Regions from separate parts of the Microbacterium sp. NPDC056736 genome, predicted to be linked through region 2. Evidence: predicted binding sites of a transcription regulator. Region 2 holds the regulator's gene; the other holds the start of a gene.

Region 1 (8,640 bases), on a different contig from region 2:
CGGCCGTTCGGGAAGCCGTCGGGCAGCGTCGCTGCGGGCTCCCTGGGCTCGCCGGAGCCCGGGCACCGAGGCGGGTCGGCGGCGGCATCCGTCCACATGATCGTGCGGTGGCGGTGCAAGCCGGGGTGGTCGAAGGGCCGTGTGCAGCGGCGCCCGTCGTTGCGACTGCGGCAGAACTGCACGACCTCGCTCACGGGCGCACCCGGGGGACGTAGCGCGGGACCCAGCGCACGAAGGCGAGTGCGCCGAGCAAGCCGATGGCGCCCATGACTCCGGAGGCGACGGCGAGGGAAGAGACTGCAGCGATGCCCGAGACGAGCAGCGGGGCGACGGCGCCACCCGCGTCGGTGAGTGTGCGCCACGAGCCGAGGAAGGCCGCCGGCTCGGTCTTCGGTGCCACGTCGGCGCCGAGTGTGAGCAGGATCCCGCTGGACAGACCGTTGCCGACGCCCAGCACCGCGGCGAACATCGCGAACCACATCGCGGCGTCCGGGAGGTCGTGCGTGAAGGCGAGCGCGACGAAGCCCGCGCCCATGAGCAGCATCGCCGGGAGGGCGGCCCACAGGCGCCCGAAGCGGTCCATCACCTGACCGCTGGCGTAGAACAGCGCGAAGTCGATCGCTCCCGAGATGCCGACGACGAGGGCGATCGTCTGCGCGTCCAGGCCGATCGACACGCCCCACAGCGGCAGGACGACCTGGCGTGCGGAGCGGACGGATGAGAGGGATGCCGCGGCCAGCCCGAGCGTGGAGAGCACACGGCGGTGGCGCCACATGGTGCGCAGCACGCCCGTGCCCGGCCCTGCCGTGCTGCCCGAGCCACCGGTGCGCCGGATCGGGATCGAGCCCGTGACGGGTTCGCCGGTGTCCTCGGTGTCCATGCGCCCGTCGCCCGCGCCGGGCGCTCCGGGGACGAGGAGCTTCTTCTCGGGGTCGGGACCCAGCAGCACCAGGAGGATCGTGCCGACGAGGCATCCGCCGAAGAACCAGATCGCGGCGCGCTCGTCGCCGAGCAGCGCCAGCAGTGCGGCGGCGACGAACGGGCCGATGAACATGCCGAGCCGGAAGGTGCCGCCCAGCAGCGACAGGGCGCGCGCCCGGAAGGCGAGCGGCACGCGGGTGGTCATGAAGGAATGTCGTGCGAGTCCGAACGCGGCGGCGCAGAACCCGATGACGAACACCGCGGTCGCGAACAGGCCCAGCGAGGGAGCGAGCGCCATGCCGGCGACACCGGCGAGGGAGAGGAACCCGGCGATAGCCATCGTGAGACGCTCGCCGATGCGGGCGACGGCCCAGCCGGCGGGGAGATTGCCGCACAGTTGCCCGACGACGAGCGCCGAGGCGACAAGGGCGGCGGTGGCGACATCCGCGCCCAGCTGAGCGGCGATCACGGGGATGAGCGGGATGACGGCGCCCTCGCCGAGCGCGAACAGCACCGTGGGGCCGTAGATCATCGGGCCGAACCGCCACAGCACGTCGCGGGCAGTGGGGGCGCCTGCGTGATCGGTCATCGCTTCCACGTTAGTCTGGAGTGTCATGCTCGACTTCGATCCCTCCGCCGACATCCAGGCCCTGCGCTCCACGTTCGCCGACATCAAGGCCGTGGTCGACGTCGAGGCACTCACCGCCGACATCGCCCGCCTCAGCGAGGAGGCCGGCGCGCCCGACCTGTGGGACGACGTCGAGAAGGCCCAGAAGGTCACCAGCGCCCTCAGCCACCGCCAGGCCGAGCTCAAGCGCGTCACCGACGTGGAGCGGCGCCTCGACGACCTCGACGTGCTCGTGGAACTCGCCAACGAGATGGACGACGAGGACTCCGCCGAGGAGGCGCGTCACGAGATCGCCGAGCTCGAGGACATCGTCAGCCAGCTCGAGGTGCAGACGCTCCTGGACGGCGAGTACGACGAGCGCTCCGCGGTCGTCACGATCCGCTCCGGCGCGGGCGGCGACGACGCCACGGACTTCGCCGAGATGCTCATGCGCATGTACCTGCGCTGGGCGGAGCGCCACAAGTACCCCGTCAAGGTGATGGACACGTCGTACGCCGAGGGCGCGGGCATCAAGTCGGCGACGTTCGAGGTCGACGCGCCCTATGCCTATGGGACGCTGTCGGTCGAGGCCGGCACGCACCGCCTCGCGCGCATCAGCCCGTTCGGCTCGGCCGACAAGCGCCAGACCTCGTTCGCCGCGGTCGAGGTCATCCCGGTGATGGAGGAGGCCGTCGAGGTCGACATCCCCGAGGGCGAGATCCGCGTCGACGTCTTCCGCTCGTCCGGTCCCGGCGGCCAGTCGGTCAACACGACGGACTCCGCCGTCCGGCTCACGCACCTCCCCACGGGCATCGTGGTGTCGATGCAGAACGAGAAGTCGCAGATCCAGAACCGCGCTGCCGCCATGCGCGTGCTGCAGACCCGCCTGCTCCTGCTCAAGCGCGAGGAGGAGGCGGCGAAGAAGAAGGAGCTCGCCGGCACCATCACCGCGAGCTGGGGCGACCAGATGCGGTCGTACTTCCTCTACGGGCAGCAGCTCGTGAAGGACCTCCGCACCGGCTACGAGGTCGGCAACCCCGCGATCGTCTTCGACGGCGATCTCGACGGGTTCATCTCGGCGGGCATCCGCTGGCGCAAGCGCAAGGACGACGACGACTGACATCCGCCGGGCACGGGTGACCGCACCGGACGGGCCGACCCGCGCCCGTCGCGGCATCCGCGTCAGAACGGTGCGGCAGGCTCGGCGGCCGATGCGCGGAAGACGGGCACACGCCGCTCGGGCGTGACGAGGTAGCGTCGCCCGGCAGGGGAGGTCCACTGCAGCGCGCCCCCGCCTTCTGCGACCTGTTCGACCCGCCAGCCGCCGTGATGCTTGATCGTATGGTGGCCCTTGCAGAGGGGAGCCAGGTTGTCGAGCGAGGTCTCGCCGCCGTGCTCCCACGCCACGGTGTGATCGATCTCGCATCTGGAGGCCGGGATCCCGCATCCGGGAGCCATGCATCTGTCGGCTCGCCACCGGACCAGCCGCCTCAGCCCCGGCGGCGGACGGTATTGGTCGCGACCGACGGAGAGCACCGCGCCGGTCTCGGGGTGGGTGAGAACCCGCATCCAGCCGTCGGCGCCCCCGCACAGCTCTCGCGCGCGCGACAGCGTGATCGGCCCGACGCCCTCGACCACCGCCGGCGCGTCGGGGGAGTCCCCCGGGCCGGATGCCGCATCCAGCAGTGCGAGAGCCGGCACGGTGACGGTGACGGCGGCCCGGATGCCGCGCGCCTGGGGCACGAGCGCCGCGGTGTCGCCGTCGACGAGCAGGTCGCCGAGCACGTCGGCACGCCGCTGATCGAGCGTGCGCTCCTCATCGGCCGCCGCGCCCAGCACTCTGGCCATGGCCGTGATCCGGCCCTGGATCGCGCGTGCCTCCACTGCAGGGATGAAGGCGTGCAGCCACGCCATGCCATCGTCGGCGGGCTCGACCACCACGCGGCGCTGTCGAAGAGCGGCCTCGTGACGTTCCGCGAGCGTCGCCGAGCGCTCGCTCTCGATCATTCTGCTGAGCTGTCTGCGGAACGCGCCGACGGGGAGCTCCTCGGCCAACTGTGCCGCGCGCTCGGTGAGTCTGGCGCGCACATCGGGCTCGACGCCGTCGAGCGCGTCGACCAGGATCTCGGCATGCCGCTCGCTGATCCTGGCGCGGTGGAGGGCTTCGAGCACCGCCGGGTACCGGTGCACGAGTGCCTGGGCCATGCCCAGAAGGTGCGCCGCAGCGGCCTCGGTGACGCGCAGCGCCGCCGCGAGCTCCAGCCGCACCGACCTCTCGACGACGGCGGCGATCGCGTCGCCGTAGCGCTCGTCGGCGAGTGCGCGACGCCGCAGGGCGTCGACGCGGACGAAGCGCTCCGAGGCGAAGACCGCCATCATGTCGTCCACCTCGGTCACGAGGTCGAGCTCGTCGGGCACGGCCGCGGCGGCGCCGGCCCACGCGTCTTCATCGACCGGCACGTCGTCCACATGCTCGACGCCCGCGTGCGGGTCGGCGTCGGCCGCGCCGTCCGGTTCCGAGGTGGTCATGCTGTGATATTAGAACATACCTACGACATTCCGTCGGGCGGGCGAGCGGCGCGTGATCCGATGACAGAAGGGGGAGTCCGCGGACGGCGGATGCCTCAGCCTCGGGTGTCGCTGGACCGCACCGGGGGTCATCCGCATAGGCTCGTTAGGCCATGATCCGGTTCGAGAACGTCACGAAGCGCTTTCGCGGCACTGCGAAGCCTGCCCTGAGCGATGTCGACTTCGAAGTGCAGCGCGGGGAATTCGTCTTCCTCGTCGGCGCCTCGGGATCGGGGAAGTCGTCGTGCCTGCGGCTGATCCTCCGCGAAGAGACGCCGAGCGAAGGGCGGGTCGTCGTGCTCGGCCGCGACCTGCGCACGCTGTCGAACCGCAAGGTGCCGTACTTCCGCCGCCATGTCGGCGCCGTGTTCCAGGACTTCCGGCTACTGCCCACCAAGACGGTCTTCCAGAACGTCGCCTTCACCCTGCAGGTGATCGGCTCCTCACGCGGCTTCATCCAGCAGGCCGTGCCCGAGGTGCTCGCCCTCGTCGGACTCGCCGGCAAGGAGAAGCGGTTCCCTCACGAGCTCTCGGGTGGTGAGCAGCAGCGCGTCGCGATCGCCCGCGCCCTGGTCAACCGTCCGCAGATCCTGCTCGCGGACGAGCCCACCGGCAACCTCGACCCCGCGACCTCCATCGACATCATGCAGCTGCTCGCCCGCATCAACGCCGGCGGCACGACGGTGGTCATGGCCACCCACGAGGCCGGCTTCGTCGACCAGATGCAGCGTCGCGTGATCGAGCTCCGCCACGGCGAGATCGTGCGCGACGAGCGGCACGGCGGCTACGGCGACCGCTCGAATCTGCCCAGCCTCACGCCGGAGCCCGAGCGCGGCGCGGCCGCCGTGGCCGCCCTCACCGCGGTGCTCGAGGTCCAGCGCGAGGCCTCGCTCGCCGCCGCGGCGGGCCTCGACCCGACTCTCGTGCGCGGTGACGACGAGCAGGCGGGAGAGACGGATGCCGTGTCTCCCGGTGTCGCCAGCGCGGCCGTCGCGGCCGCCACGGCCGCGACCGCGGCGGCGCTCGCGGCGGACGAGCTGCGGAAGGCCCAGGCGCTCGAGCATGCGGTCGAGGAGCCCGTGGGCGAGGACGCCGCGGCCGGGGAGGCATCCGCTCCTCCCGCCGCGGCCGTGCCGTCGCAGACGCAGACGATGCCCGTCATCGACCAGATCGAGGTGGCGGAGCTGGGGCTCGCCGACCGGCTCGGACTCGGCGAAACCGATCCCGACGACGAAGTGGGGCCCACCTCATGAGGTTCGGACTCATCATGTCGGAGGCGTTCACCGGCCTCCGGCGGAACGTCTCGATGGTCATCTCGGTGATCCTCGTCACGTTCGTGTCGCTGACGTTCGTCGGCGCCGCCATCCTCATGCAGATGCAGATCGTGACGATGCGCGACTTCTGGGTGGACCGCGCGCAGGTCGCGATCTACATGTGCACCGAGATCTCCACGAACGAGGCGACGTGCGCGGACGGGGAGGCGACGCCCGAGCAGATCGAGGAGGTCCGCGGCAAGCTCGAGGGCAGCGCGCTGTCGCCCCTCATCCGCGACATGGTGTTCCTCGACCATCAGCAGGCCTACGAGGAGCTGCTCGACCTGGTGGGGGAGGAGGACGCCAGCGTCGTCACCCCCGAGCAGGTGAACGAGACCTTCCGCATCACGCTCGTCGATCCGGCGCAGTCGGCCGTCATCATCGAGGCGTTCACGGGCACTGCGGGGGTCGAGCAGGTGCAGGACCAGCTGCAGTACCTCGAGCCGCTCTTCTCCGCACTGACGGTGGCGACCTACATCGCTGTCGGCATCGCGGCTCTGATGCTCATCGCGGCCGTCCTCCTCATCGCCACGACGATCCGGCTCTCGGCGTATGCGCGAAGACGGGAGCTCGGCATCATGCGCCTGGTCGGGGCGTCCAACCGGTTCATCCAGACGCCGTTCATCCTCGAGGGCGTGTTCGCAGCGCTGCTGGGATCCGTCCTGGCCAGTGCGGCCGTCATCGCGGGGGTGCACTTCGGCGTGGACAACTATCTGCGCAACCGGGTCGACTTCGTCACGACTTGGGTCGATCTGGCGGATGCCTGGCTCGTGGTGCCCGTTCTCATCCTGGTCGGCATCGGGCTCGCGGCCCTGTCGGCGGGATTCGCGATCCGGCGGTGGCTCCGCGCGTGATCGCGCGGCTCGCTCCGGGGTAGACTGAAAGGCTGCCGTGCGGCCGTCGGTCCTCAGGGACCCCCCGCGGGGCACACTTCGACACGCTCAGCAACCGGCGCATACGCCCAGCAACCGATAAGGAGTCGCCATGCCCAAAGAACGCGGGGAGAAGGTCGTGGCGACCAATCGCCGTGCCCGCCACGAGTACGCCATCGAGAAGACCTACGAGGCGGGCCTCGTGCTGACCGGCACCGAGGTGAAGTCACTGCGCGAAGGCCGCGCGAACCTCACCGACGGCTACGCCTACATCGACGGCGGCGAGGCGTTCCTCGACGCGGTGCACATCCCGGGGTACTCGCAGGGCCACTGGACGAACCACTCCGCCAAGCGCACGCGAAAGCTGCTGCTCCACAAGGACGAGATCATCAAGCTGTCGCACGCCGTCTCCGCGGGCGGCTACACGCTGGTGCCCCTCAAGCTGTACTTCTCGGACGGCCGCGCCAAGGTCGAGATCGCGGTGGCGAAGGGCAAGCGCGAGTTCGAGAAGCGCCAGACGATCCGCGAGCGCGAGGACAAGCGAGAGGCCGAGCGCGCGATGCGCACCCGGAACCGCCTGGGGGACTAGTCCCGGGCCTCACCGTGCGGCGAACCGCGCCTCCACAGCGGCCGAGATGACGATGTCCTCGGGCTGCAGCTGCACGGCGGGGCCGCCGCCCGCGGCATCCGCGGCGAACGACGCCTTCGCGACCATCATGCGCGGCGCCGGCGTCATCTCGGGGCGTTCCTGGCGGTCGAGCAGGCCGACGTCGGCGAGTTCGAGCGCGGCGACGTCGGACAGCCCGAGAGCGCCGGCGTAGGCCGCGGCTCGCGCCACGGCGACCCCGACCGCCTCCGTCGCCACGGAGCGCTCCACGGAGGTCCGGGTCTCAGGGGTCAGCTTCCACTCGATCCAGCCGAGCTGCACTCCCTCGCGCTCGGCGACCTCGCCGGCCCACCAGGAGAGGACGGCGAAGTCGGTGAACGTCACCGAGAAGTCGACGGTGGCGTAGTGCACCGGAGCGAGCCGGCGGCCCTCGTTGTTCCACGGACGCTCGGACCACACCGAGACGCGCTGGCTCGTCCACTCGGCGACGGTGCCGGCGGCCTTGCGCGCCGCCAGGTCGTCGCGTACCGGCTCGGTGAGCGCCGACATCCGCTCCACGACGGCCCCCCTCTCGGGTCCCTCGGCGCGGATGGTCAGGTGCGCGATCGCGCGTTCGGGGGCGATGCGGGTCTCGTGCTCCCCGCGGACGGTGATGACGACGTCGCTCATGACGCCGACTCTACGCACCGCCGCGCCATCGGCCGAGAAATCTTCATTCACCTGCATCCAAACCGGCGTGCCGGCGGGAATCACCTGTCAATGGGCGGCGAACCGGTCGCCCCGACGAAGGAGGACCACCGTGCGAAACAAGATTCTCGCGGGCATCGCCGCCGGGGCCGTCGCAGCCCTCGGTCTGATGGTCGCACCCGCCACCGCCGCCACCGCCGACGGGGCCCAGCTCTCGGTGCTTCACGGCATCCCCGACACGCCCGTGGACGTGTACGTCAACGGGGAGCTCACGATCGACGACTTCCAGCCGGGCGACCTCGCGGGCCCGCTGGACCTGCCCGCCGGATCGTACGAGGTCGCGCTGACGGCGACGGACGCCACCGACGACAGCTCGCCGGTGCTCGGACCAGTCACCCTGACGCTCGAAGGCGGCAAGAACTACACCGCCGTGGCCCACTTGAACGAGGGCGGCGACCCGACCGTGACGCCGTTCACCAACGACACCGCCGCCACCGCGGCGGGTGAAGGTCGCCTGACCGTTCGCCACGTCGCCGCGGCGCCCGCTGTGGATGTGCTCGCGGGCGGCTCTCCGGTGATCGAGGATCTGACGAACCCGAATGAGGCCACGCTGAACCTGCCGGCCGGCACCATCTCGGCATCCGTCGCCGCCGCCGGCACCACCGATCCCGTCCTCGGGCCGACCGACGTCGCGGTCGAGGAGGGCGCCCTCACGATCGTGTACGCGTGGGGAAGCCTCGAGGACGACAACCTGGCCGTCGCTGTCCAGACGATCTCGGGTCTGCACTCGGCTCCTGACGGGGTCCCCTCGGGCAGCGGCGGCCAGCTCGCCGAGCGCGACGCGATGATGCAGTCCCTGTTCGTCTTCGCCGGGCTGGCGATCGCGGCCGCGGCTGCGGCATCCGTCGTCGCCGTCCGCGCCCGCGCGAACCGCTGAGGACAGCCGACGTGGCGAGGGCGACCGCGGGAGCGCTGACGGCTCTGGCGGTCGTCCTCGCGCTGGCGGGGTGCGGCTCGGCCGATGCCGAGTCCGCCCCGCCACCGGCGGCATCGACGGTGACGGCG
Region 2 (8,640 bases):
TCGCGTGGTCGGTGGCGTCCTTCCGCCTCGCCACAGCCGGCGCGGCACCCGCGACGCAGGTGCACACGCACCTGTGCTACTCGGAGTTCGACGTCGTGATCGATGCGATCGCGGCACTGGACGCCGACGTCACCTCCATCGAGGCCGCCCGCAGCCGCGGCGAGGTGATCGGCGACATCGCGTCGTCGGGCTTCGCGGCCGGCATCGGGCCGGGCGTGTACGACATCCACTCGCCGCGCGTGCCGTCCGTCGACGAGATCTCGGAGCTCCTCGACCGCGCGGTCGCCGAGCTCCCGCTGCGCCGCGTGTGGGTGAACCCGGACTGCGGCCTCAAGACGCGGGGGTACGGCGAGACGGTGACGTCGCTGCGGAACCTCGTCGAGGCGACGCGGGCGGCGCGGACGCGCGTTCCGGCCTAGCGGCGCTTCTTGGTCCCGGATGCCGCGGCCCCGCCGGTCGCGGCATCCGGCGTCTCCACCACCACGGTGTCGGCATCCGCGTCGATCACGAGGGTGTCCGCCTCGGAGTCGAGGACGAGGGTGTCGCCGTCGGTGACGCCCGCCGGCCCCGCGCCGTCGGCGGGGGGCACCGCGACCACGTCGGCCGCGGCCGCCGCCTCGGCGTCCTCCGGCCGGCGCTGCAGCAGTTCGGTGACCCACCACACCAGGAGCCAGACGATCAGGACCAGGAAGACCTCTCCGACCGACAACGGCCGCAGGAGCATCAGCCACAGCACCGCGAGGACGCCGAGGACCACCCGGACGAGCACGCGCTGTGCGAAGAGCCACGAGCCGACGCGGCCGGTGTCCACGCCCCGCCGGAGCGCGGCGATCCGGATCCCGGCGTTCATCGACGCCACCCCGTGGCGTGCCGCCTGTGCGCCGCGCCAGCGCCCCGACATCCAGGCGATCACCGCGATCACCAGGCCGAGGAGCGTCAGCACCACCGCGGTGTCGCGCATGGCGCCGGTGATCTGCTCGTACATCGAGGCGAGCGCGCCGGCCGGCACGCCGAGGTTCGGTCCGCTCAGCGCGAGCACGGCGCCGCCGGCGCCCAGGGCGATCGCGAGCGCGGCCGCGCCGACCGCGATGCCGACGCCTGTTCCCAGGACCGCCGTGGAGCGCCGCCGGGCGATGGCGATCCCCGCGACGAAGAGGACGAGGGCCAGCAGCGGCGTCCACCACCCCGCGGCCACCGCGAGGTTGTAGACCGTGCCGACGACCGTGAGGGCGTCGCTCTGGGCCACCACGATCGTCCTGTCGATCTCGGGGATCTGCTCGGCGATCCCGATGCCGCGGTCGACGAGGCGGTCCTTGACCTCCGCGATGATCGGGCCCAGCTGGATGCCGATCTCCCCCTCGCCGGTGATCACCACGGCGCCGCCGGCCGTACCTCCCGCCGCGACGGCCTGCAGCGAGCGGTGACTGGCTCGCAGAGCCGTCTCCCACACGTCGGCGAAGGCCTCCGACTGCACGAGGCGCGTGACGGTCGTGTCGACGAGGTTCTGCACCCCCTGCGCGGCGGGGGAGCGCAGCAGATCGAGGGCGGCGAGGGCGCGCGGCGGCAGATCGAGCTGCTGGATGCCGTCGAAGAGATCGTTCACGACCGCCTCGAGGTTCAGCGACTCGTCGATCGCCGCGGTGACCTCCTGCACGATGAGCGCCTGAACCTGCGGGTCGTCGGCCAGCGGTGCGAACGTCTCGACGAAGCGCGTCTCGTCGACCAGCTCGACGCGTGCCCACGCGGCGACGATCGACACCGGCACCAGGATCGTGGCGATGACGATGCACAGCGCCGAGAAGAAGGCGCGCCAGCGGCTGCCGGGCGGCTCGGTCGACGTCCTGGCGCCCTGCGCGGAATCACCGCGGAGTCGGGCGTTCTCCGCCTCGAGCGCCTCGAGGCGCGCGCGGAGGTCGGCGGCGTCGGCGATGCCGGTCGTGTCGGTCATCCCCCCCTTATAGCGCGCCGCGCCGCTGCCCCGCCAGGACCTTCGTCACGCGTTTCGGGTGAAAGCCGCTCAGACCGCGCGCAGCACCGCCACGACCTTGCCGAGCACCGTCGCCTCGTCGCCCAGGATCGGCTCGAACGCGGAGTTGCGGGGGAGCAGCCATGTGTGGCCGTCGCGCTGCCGGAAGGTCTTGACCGTGGCCTCGCCGTCGAGCATCGCCGCGACGATCTCGCCGTTGTCGGCGGTGGCCTGCGCGCGCACGACGACCCAGTCCCCGTCGCAGATCGCGGCGTCGATCATCGACTCGCCCGAGACCTTGAGCATGAAGAGGTCCCCCTTGCCGACGAGCTGGCGGGGCAGCGGGAAGATCTCCTCCACCTGCTGCTCGGCGGTGATGGGCACGCCGGCGGCGATCCGCCCGACGAGGGGCACCAGGGCGGCGTCGCCCAGCGAGGGCGCGGCGTCGGCCGGGCTCTCGGTCGCCGACCCGGGGAGGTCGATGAGCACCTCCATCGCCCGCGTCTTGCCGGCGTCGCGGCGGAGGTAGCCGCTGAGCTCGAGCTGGTTGAGCTGGTGGGTCACGCTCGACAGCGACTTCAGGCCGACGGCGTCGCCGATCTCGCGCATGCTCGGCGGGTACCCGTGGCGCGCGATGGAGCGCTGGATCACCTCGAGGATCGCGAGCTGCTTGTCGCTGAGGCTCTTGCGCCGACGAGTCTGGGGCTTGTCGCGCCCGGCCGCGTCGCTCATCTTCCGGCTCCCGTCCTGCGCCCGCGAGCGCTGCTTCTTCGAATGTCGGAGGCCCGTGGTGGGGTTCTCGTATCGAAACCGTATCCGCATACCGGGGGTACGGGGAACAACCCGTCCGCGTGTCGCGTTCGATCATTCGGCACTCGGGCCGAGTCTTGACACCGTCGAGAGTCGAAGATAGCTTCGGAAGAGAGGTTCGCACTCCCCGCTCCCGGCCGAGCGGGGAATGCGAATCTCTCCCCATCACGAGGAGACACCATGACCGCGATCGCTTACACGACGTCCGTTCCCTCGCCGGCGCGCGCGACGCGTCTGCGACTCACGGTGCGGGGCCGCCGCGTCCTGGCCACGCTGGCGGCGATGCCCGCGGTGATCGCGCTCAGCGCCGCGGTCATCGGCGGCGGGGCGGCTCTCGCCACCCGCGACGCCGGTGCGCCGGCGGGGTCGTTCAGCACCGTCACCGTCTCGCACGGCGACTCGCTGTGGACGATCGCGGAGGACGTCGCGCCCGGGCACGACCCCCGCGACGTGGTCGACGCCATCGTCCGCCTGAACGCACTCGACGGCGTCACCGTCCAGGCCGGGCAGAGCCTGGCGATCCCGGCGGAGTACGGCTCGGCGGAGTAGGGCCCGGCCGAACCGCGCCGCCGACGTCATCCGAGGCGGGAGCGTGTCGCGCGGCTCTACCATGGGAGGGGTGAGTGCACGTCTCGAAGACCTCCCTTTACGCGCCGATCTCCGCGGGCAGACGCCCTACGGCGCTCCGCAGGCACCGCTTCCCGTCGCCCTGAACGTCAACGAGAACACGCATCCGGTTCCGCAGGGGGTCGCGGACGACATCCTCGACTCCATCGCCCTCGCCCTGCGCGATGTGAACCGGTATCCCGACCGCGAGTTCACCGCCCTGCGCGAGGGCTTCGCCGACTACCTCGGACACGGGCTCACCCGCGAGCAGATCTGGGCCGCGAACGGGTCCAACGAAGTGCTCCAGCACATCCTGCAGGCCTTCGCCGGACCCGGCCGTACGGCGTTCGGCTTCGGGCCCACCTACTCCATGTACCCGCTCCTGACGCGGGGGACCGGGGCAGATTGGATCGCCGGGACGCGGTCCTCCGACTACTCGATCGAGGCTGCGGACGCGGCCGCGCAGGTCGCCCACGTGTCGCCGGCTGTCGTCTTCCTGTGCTCGCCGAACAACCCCACGGGCACGCCCCTGGGCCTCGACGTCGTCGAGGCGGTCTACGACGCGACCGACGGCATCGTCATCGTGGACGAGGCGTACTTCGAGTTCGCGCCCCACGACGAGCGCTCGGCGCTGACGCTGCTGCCCGGTCGCGAGCGGCTCGTGGTGTCGCGCACGATGAGCAAGGCGTTCGCCTTCGCGGGTGCCCGCGTGGGGTATCTCGCGGCCGACCCGGCGCTGATCGACGCGCTCCGGCTGGTGCGGCTCCCGTACCACCTCAGCGCCTTGACGCAGGCGGCGGCCACGGCGGCCCTGCGTCACGCCCCGACGATGCTGCGCATGGTGGATGAGATCGTGGGGCAGCGCGACCGCATCTCGGCGACCGTCGAGGCCCTCGGCTACACGCCGCACGAGTCGTGGACGAACTTCGTGCTGTTCGGCGGGGTGCCCGATCCGGGCGCGACCTGGAGCGCGCTGTACGACGAGGGCGTGCTCATCCGCGATGTCGGCATCCCGAATCACCTCCGCGTCACCGCCGGGACCGAGGAGGAGACGACCGCGTTCCTGGACGCACTGGCCTCGGTAGGATCGACGTCATGAGCGCCGCATCCCGCACCGCCTCGCTGCGGCGGGCCACGAGCGAGTCCACGGTCGAGCTCGAGCTCGATCTCGACGGCACCGGCCGCAGCCGCATCGACACCACGGTGCCCTTCTTCGACCACATGCTGACCGCGTTCGCGAAGCACTCGCTCACCGATCTCACCGTCCGCGCCTCCGGCGACACCGACATCGACGCGCACCACACGGTGGAGGACATCTCGATCGTGCTCGGACAGGCGATCCGCGAGGCGCTCGGCGACAAGTCCGGCATCTCGCGCTACGGCGACGCGCTGGTCCCGCTCGACGAGGCGCTCGCGCAGGCGGTCGTCGACATCAGCGGCCGCCCCTACCTCGTGCACACCGGTGAGCCGGCCGGTTTCGAGCACCACCTCATCGGCGGCCACTTCACCGGCTCGCTCGTGCGCCACACGTTCGAGGCGATCTCGTACAACGCCGCCCTGACCGTGCACGTGCGCGTGCTGTCCGGGCGTGACCCGCACCACATCGCGGAGGCCGAGTACAAGGCGTTCGCGCGGGCGTTCCGGCAGGCCAAGGCGCTGGACCCCCTCATCGAGGGCGTCCCGAGCACGAAGGGCGCGCTGTGAGCGCAGCGGCGTCCGCCGACCGCGAGAGGCCGCTCGTCGCCGTCCTGGACTACGGGTCGGGCAACGTGCACTCGGCGGTCAAGGCGCTCGTCGCGGCCGGCGCCGACGCCCGGCTCACCTCCGACCGCGGCCTCGTGATGGACGCCGACGGGCTCTTCGTCCCGGGCGTCGGGGCCTTCCGCGCCGTCGTGGATGCGCTGCGCGCCAGCCGCGGCGACGAGCTCATCGAGCGCCGCCTCGCGGGCGGGCGTCCGGTCATCGGCGTCTGCGTCGGCATGCAGATCTTCTTCGAGCGCGGCGTGGAGCGCGGCATCGACACCGAGGGCATGGGGCAGTGGCCGGGCGTCGTGACCGAGCTCGACGCGCCGGTGCTTCCGCACATGGGCTGGAACACCGTGCAGCCCGGCGAGGGCTCCCGGCTGTTCCGAGGGATCGAGCAGGAGCGGTTCTACTTCGTCCACTCGTTCGGTGCGCAGAAGTGGCTGCTCGATGTGCAGCCGCCGTTCCCCGAGCCGGTGCTGACCTGGTGCGAGTACGGCACGCCGTTCCTCGCCGCCGTCGAGAACGGACCCCTCTCGGCGACGCAGTTCCACCCCGAGAAGTCGGGGGAGGCGGGCATCCGCCTGCTCTCGAATTGGATCGAGGGGCTCGGCGGGGATAACCTCTGAGACCGTGCCAACTCCGGGAGCGTCTGCTCCCGACCTTCCCGCACGAGGAGCCATGAACGATTTCGCGTCCACACCCGAGCTCGTCCTTCTGCCCGCCGTCGACGTCGCCGACGGCAAGGCCGTCCGTCTGACCCAGGGCGAGGCAGGCACCGAGACGAGCTACGGCGATCCGGTCGACGCCGCGCTCGACTTCGCCCGCCAGGGCGCCCAATGGATCCACCTGGTCGACCTCGACGCCGCATTCGGCCGCGGAAGCAACGCCGGCGTGCTGCGCAAGGTCATCAAGCAGGCCCGCGGCGTGCAGGTCGAGCTGTCGGGCGGGATCCGCGACGACCGCACGCTCGAGGCCGCCCTCGAGAGCGGCGCCGCCCGCATCAACCTCGGAACCGCCGCACTGGAGAATCCCGAGTGGGCGGCGGACGTCATCGGCCGGTACGGCGACGTCATCGCCGTCGGACTCGACGTGCGCGGGACGACGCTGGCGGCGCGCGGCTGGACGCGCGACGGCGGCGACCTGTGGACGGTCCTCGATCGCCTCGAGGCGGCCGGCTGCAGCCGCTACGTCGTCACCGACGTCACGAAGGACGGCACGCTCAAGGGCCCGAACCTCGACCTGCTGCGCGAGCTCACCTCGCGCACGCCGAAGCCGATCGTCGCCTCGGGTGGCGTGTCGAGCCTCGACGACATCGTTGCCCTCCGCGAGCTCGTGCCGCTGGGCGTCGAGGGCGCGATCGTGGGCAAGGCGCTGTACGCCGGTGCCTTCACGCTCGCCGAGGCGCTGGATGTCGCCGGACACTGACCCGCCGTCCGGCGGTGCGCCCCACGGCCACGGCCACCACGGCGACCCCGCCGCCGACTCGGCGGGCGTCCCGTGGGAGGGACGCGCCTTCCACTCCAACCCGCACGCCTCCGACGACGGATCCGCCGATCCGGCGCTTCTGGCCGCGCTGACGGCGTTCCGCGCCGGCACCGGCACGCAGGCGCAGGTCGTCGACGCGTACCGTCGCGCGCGGCTGCTCATCCCGCTCATCGCGGAGAAGGGCGACCACGGCGTCGGCGCGCACGGCCTCGAGGTCGACAAGACCCAGGAACTGTCGATCGTCACGGTCGCGGCGCCGGACGGTCGCCGGGTGCTCCCGGTGTTCACGTCGGTGGACACCATGAGGCGGTGGGATGCCTCCGCCCGGCCGGTCCCCGTCGCGGGCGTGCGCACGGCTCTGGCCGCCGCCGCCGACGACACCGACCTCATCGTGATCGACCCGGCGTCGGAGACCGAGTTCGTCATCCGGCGCCCCGCGGTCTGGGCTGTCGGCCAGGGACAGCCGTGGGAGCCCAGCTTCCTGTCGCCCGAGGTCGTCGCGGGACTGCACGCCAGCATCGGCGGCGAGCTCTCGGTCATCGACCTCGTCGTCGACGCGGGCGACCCGGACGCCCGGCTGCGGGGCCCCGAGCTCATCGTCAAGCTCCAGCTCATGGACGGCCTCGAGAAGCCCGAGCTCGACGCCGTGCTCGCGCGCCTGGCCAAGCGCTGGGCGGCCGACGACCGGATCGCGGTGCTCGTCGACTCGCTGACGGTCAAGCTCGTCCGCTCCTGAGCGCCGGCCCGTCGCGCCGGCGCCCCGCCGGGCGCGGAGTGCGCGGTGCCCTTGCGAGCCCGGAGTGCTCGGTGGAGGATCGGCACGGCAAGGGGGTCGCATGGACGACGCGTCGACGACGGAGCAGTACCGGCGGGCGCTCGAGGCCGCGCACCGCGAAGCGCTGCGCTGGCTGGATTCGCTGCCGGATCGGCCCATCCGTCCCGAGGCCGACGCGGACGCCATCCTCGCCCGCCTGGAGCGGACGCTGCCTGAGACGGGAGCGTCGCCGACGGCGGTCGTCCAGGAGCTGGCGGAGGCCGCCGAACCCGGTCTGATCGCACTCGGGTCCCCGCGATTCTTCGGGCTGGTGATCGGGGGGACGTACCCGGCCGCACTGGCTGCGGATTGGCTCGCCTCGGCGTGGGACCAGAACAACGGCGCGCGTCAGCTGACGCCCGCGACCGCCGCCGTCGAGGAGGTCGCCGCGGCCTGGCTGCTCGAGCTCCTCGGTCTTCCGGCCGGCAGCGGCGTCGGATTCGTCACCGGTGGCACCATGGCGAACTTCGCGTGCCTCGTCGCGGCACGCGACGAGGTGGTGCGCCGGGCCGGCGGCGATCCCGCCGCGGGCCTCCAGCGCGCTCCCGAGGTCCGGTTCCTCGCCGGCGGCGCCGTCCACACATCGATGGTGCTGGCCGGGCGCCTCGCAGGCCTGGGCGCGCCACGGACGGTCGGCGCGGACGACCAGGGACGCATCGACGTCGCCGGCCTGGAGCGTGCTCTCGCCGAGGCGACCGGCCCCGCCGTGGTCGCACTCCAGGCGGGAGACGTGCATTCCGGCGACTTCGACGACTTCGTGGGGGCTGTCGAGGTCGCCCATCGTGCCGGGGCCTGGGTGCACGTGGACGGGGCGTTCGGGCTCTGGGCGGCGGTGAGCCCCCGACTGCAGCACCTCGTTCGCGGGATGGCCGATGCGGACTCCTGGGCGACCGACGCCCACAAGACTCTCAACGTGCCCTATGACTGCGGCGTCGCGATCGTCGCCGACGAGGCGGCCATGACGGCTGCCCTCGGCGCGCACGCGCCGTACCTGCCGGCCGTGACGGGCGTCTCCGACCCGTACGACCGCGTGCCCGAGTTCTCCCGCCGCGCCCGCGGAGTCTCGGTGTGGGCGGCGCTGCGCGCCCTCGGCCGACGGGGAGTGGTGGGGCTGGTGGACGGACTGGCGGATGCCGCGGCCGCCCTGGCCGATGGGTTCCGCACCGTCGCAGGTCTCGAGGTGCTCAACGACGTCGTCTTCACGCAGGTCTGC

Evidence for each region. Region 2 encodes LexA, which represses DNA repair genes until DNA is damaged. Its sites were predicted from a motif close to TCGAACANNTGTTCGA; they were not measured.
Region 1: ACFRAL_RS12225 (DUF222 domain-containing protein) is a predicted target of LexA. The motif match lies at 4,068-4,083, and genes of this name have one in related genera.

Annotation. Positions count from the first base shown of each region.
Region 1 covers NZ_JBHTZE010000005.1:217,566-226,205, reverse strand. The annotation lists gene ACFRAL_RS12240 (hypothetical protein) at 1-194, opposite strand, end outside; gene ACFRAL_RS12235 (MFS transporter) at 191-1,510, opposite strand; gene prfB (peptide chain release factor 2) at 1,536-2,648, shown strand; gene ACFRAL_RS12225 (DUF222 domain-containing protein) at 2,711-4,057, opposite strand; gene ftsE (cell division ATP-binding protein FtsE) at 4,210-5,349, shown strand; gene ftsX (permease-like cell division protein FtsX) at 5,346-6,263, shown strand; gene smpB (SsrA-binding protein SmpB) at 6,394-6,870, shown strand; gene ACFRAL_RS12205 (SIMPL domain-containing protein) at 6,880-7,557, opposite strand; gene ACFRAL_RS12200 (DUF4397 domain-containing protein) at 7,688-8,512, shown strand; gene ACFRAL_RS12195 (class F sortase) at 8,524-8,640, shown strand, end outside.
Region 2 covers NZ_JBHTZE010000009.1:111,123-119,762, forward strand. The annotation lists gene metE (5-methyltetrahydropteroyltriglutamate--homocysteine S-methyltransferase) at 1-419, shown strand, start outside; gene ACFRAL_RS16190 (hypothetical protein) at 416-1,948, opposite strand; gene lexA (transcriptional repressor LexA) at 2,018-2,698, opposite strand; gene ACFRAL_RS16200 (LysM peptidoglycan-binding domain-containing protein) at 2,957-3,325, shown strand; gene ACFRAL_RS16205 (histidinol-phosphate transaminase) at 3,387-4,481, shown strand; gene hisB (imidazoleglycerol-phosphate dehydratase HisB) at 4,478-5,086, shown strand; gene hisH (imidazole glycerol phosphate synthase subunit HisH) at 5,083-5,754, shown strand; gene priA (bifunctional 1-(5-phosphoribosyl)-5-((5-phosphoribosylamino)methylideneamino)imidazole-4-carboxamide isomerase/phosphoribosylanthranilate isomerase PriA) at 5,807-6,553, shown strand; gene ACFRAL_RS16225 (SseB family protein) at 6,537-7,349, shown strand; gene ACFRAL_RS16230 (pyridoxal-dependent decarboxylase) at 7,450-8,640, shown strand, end outside.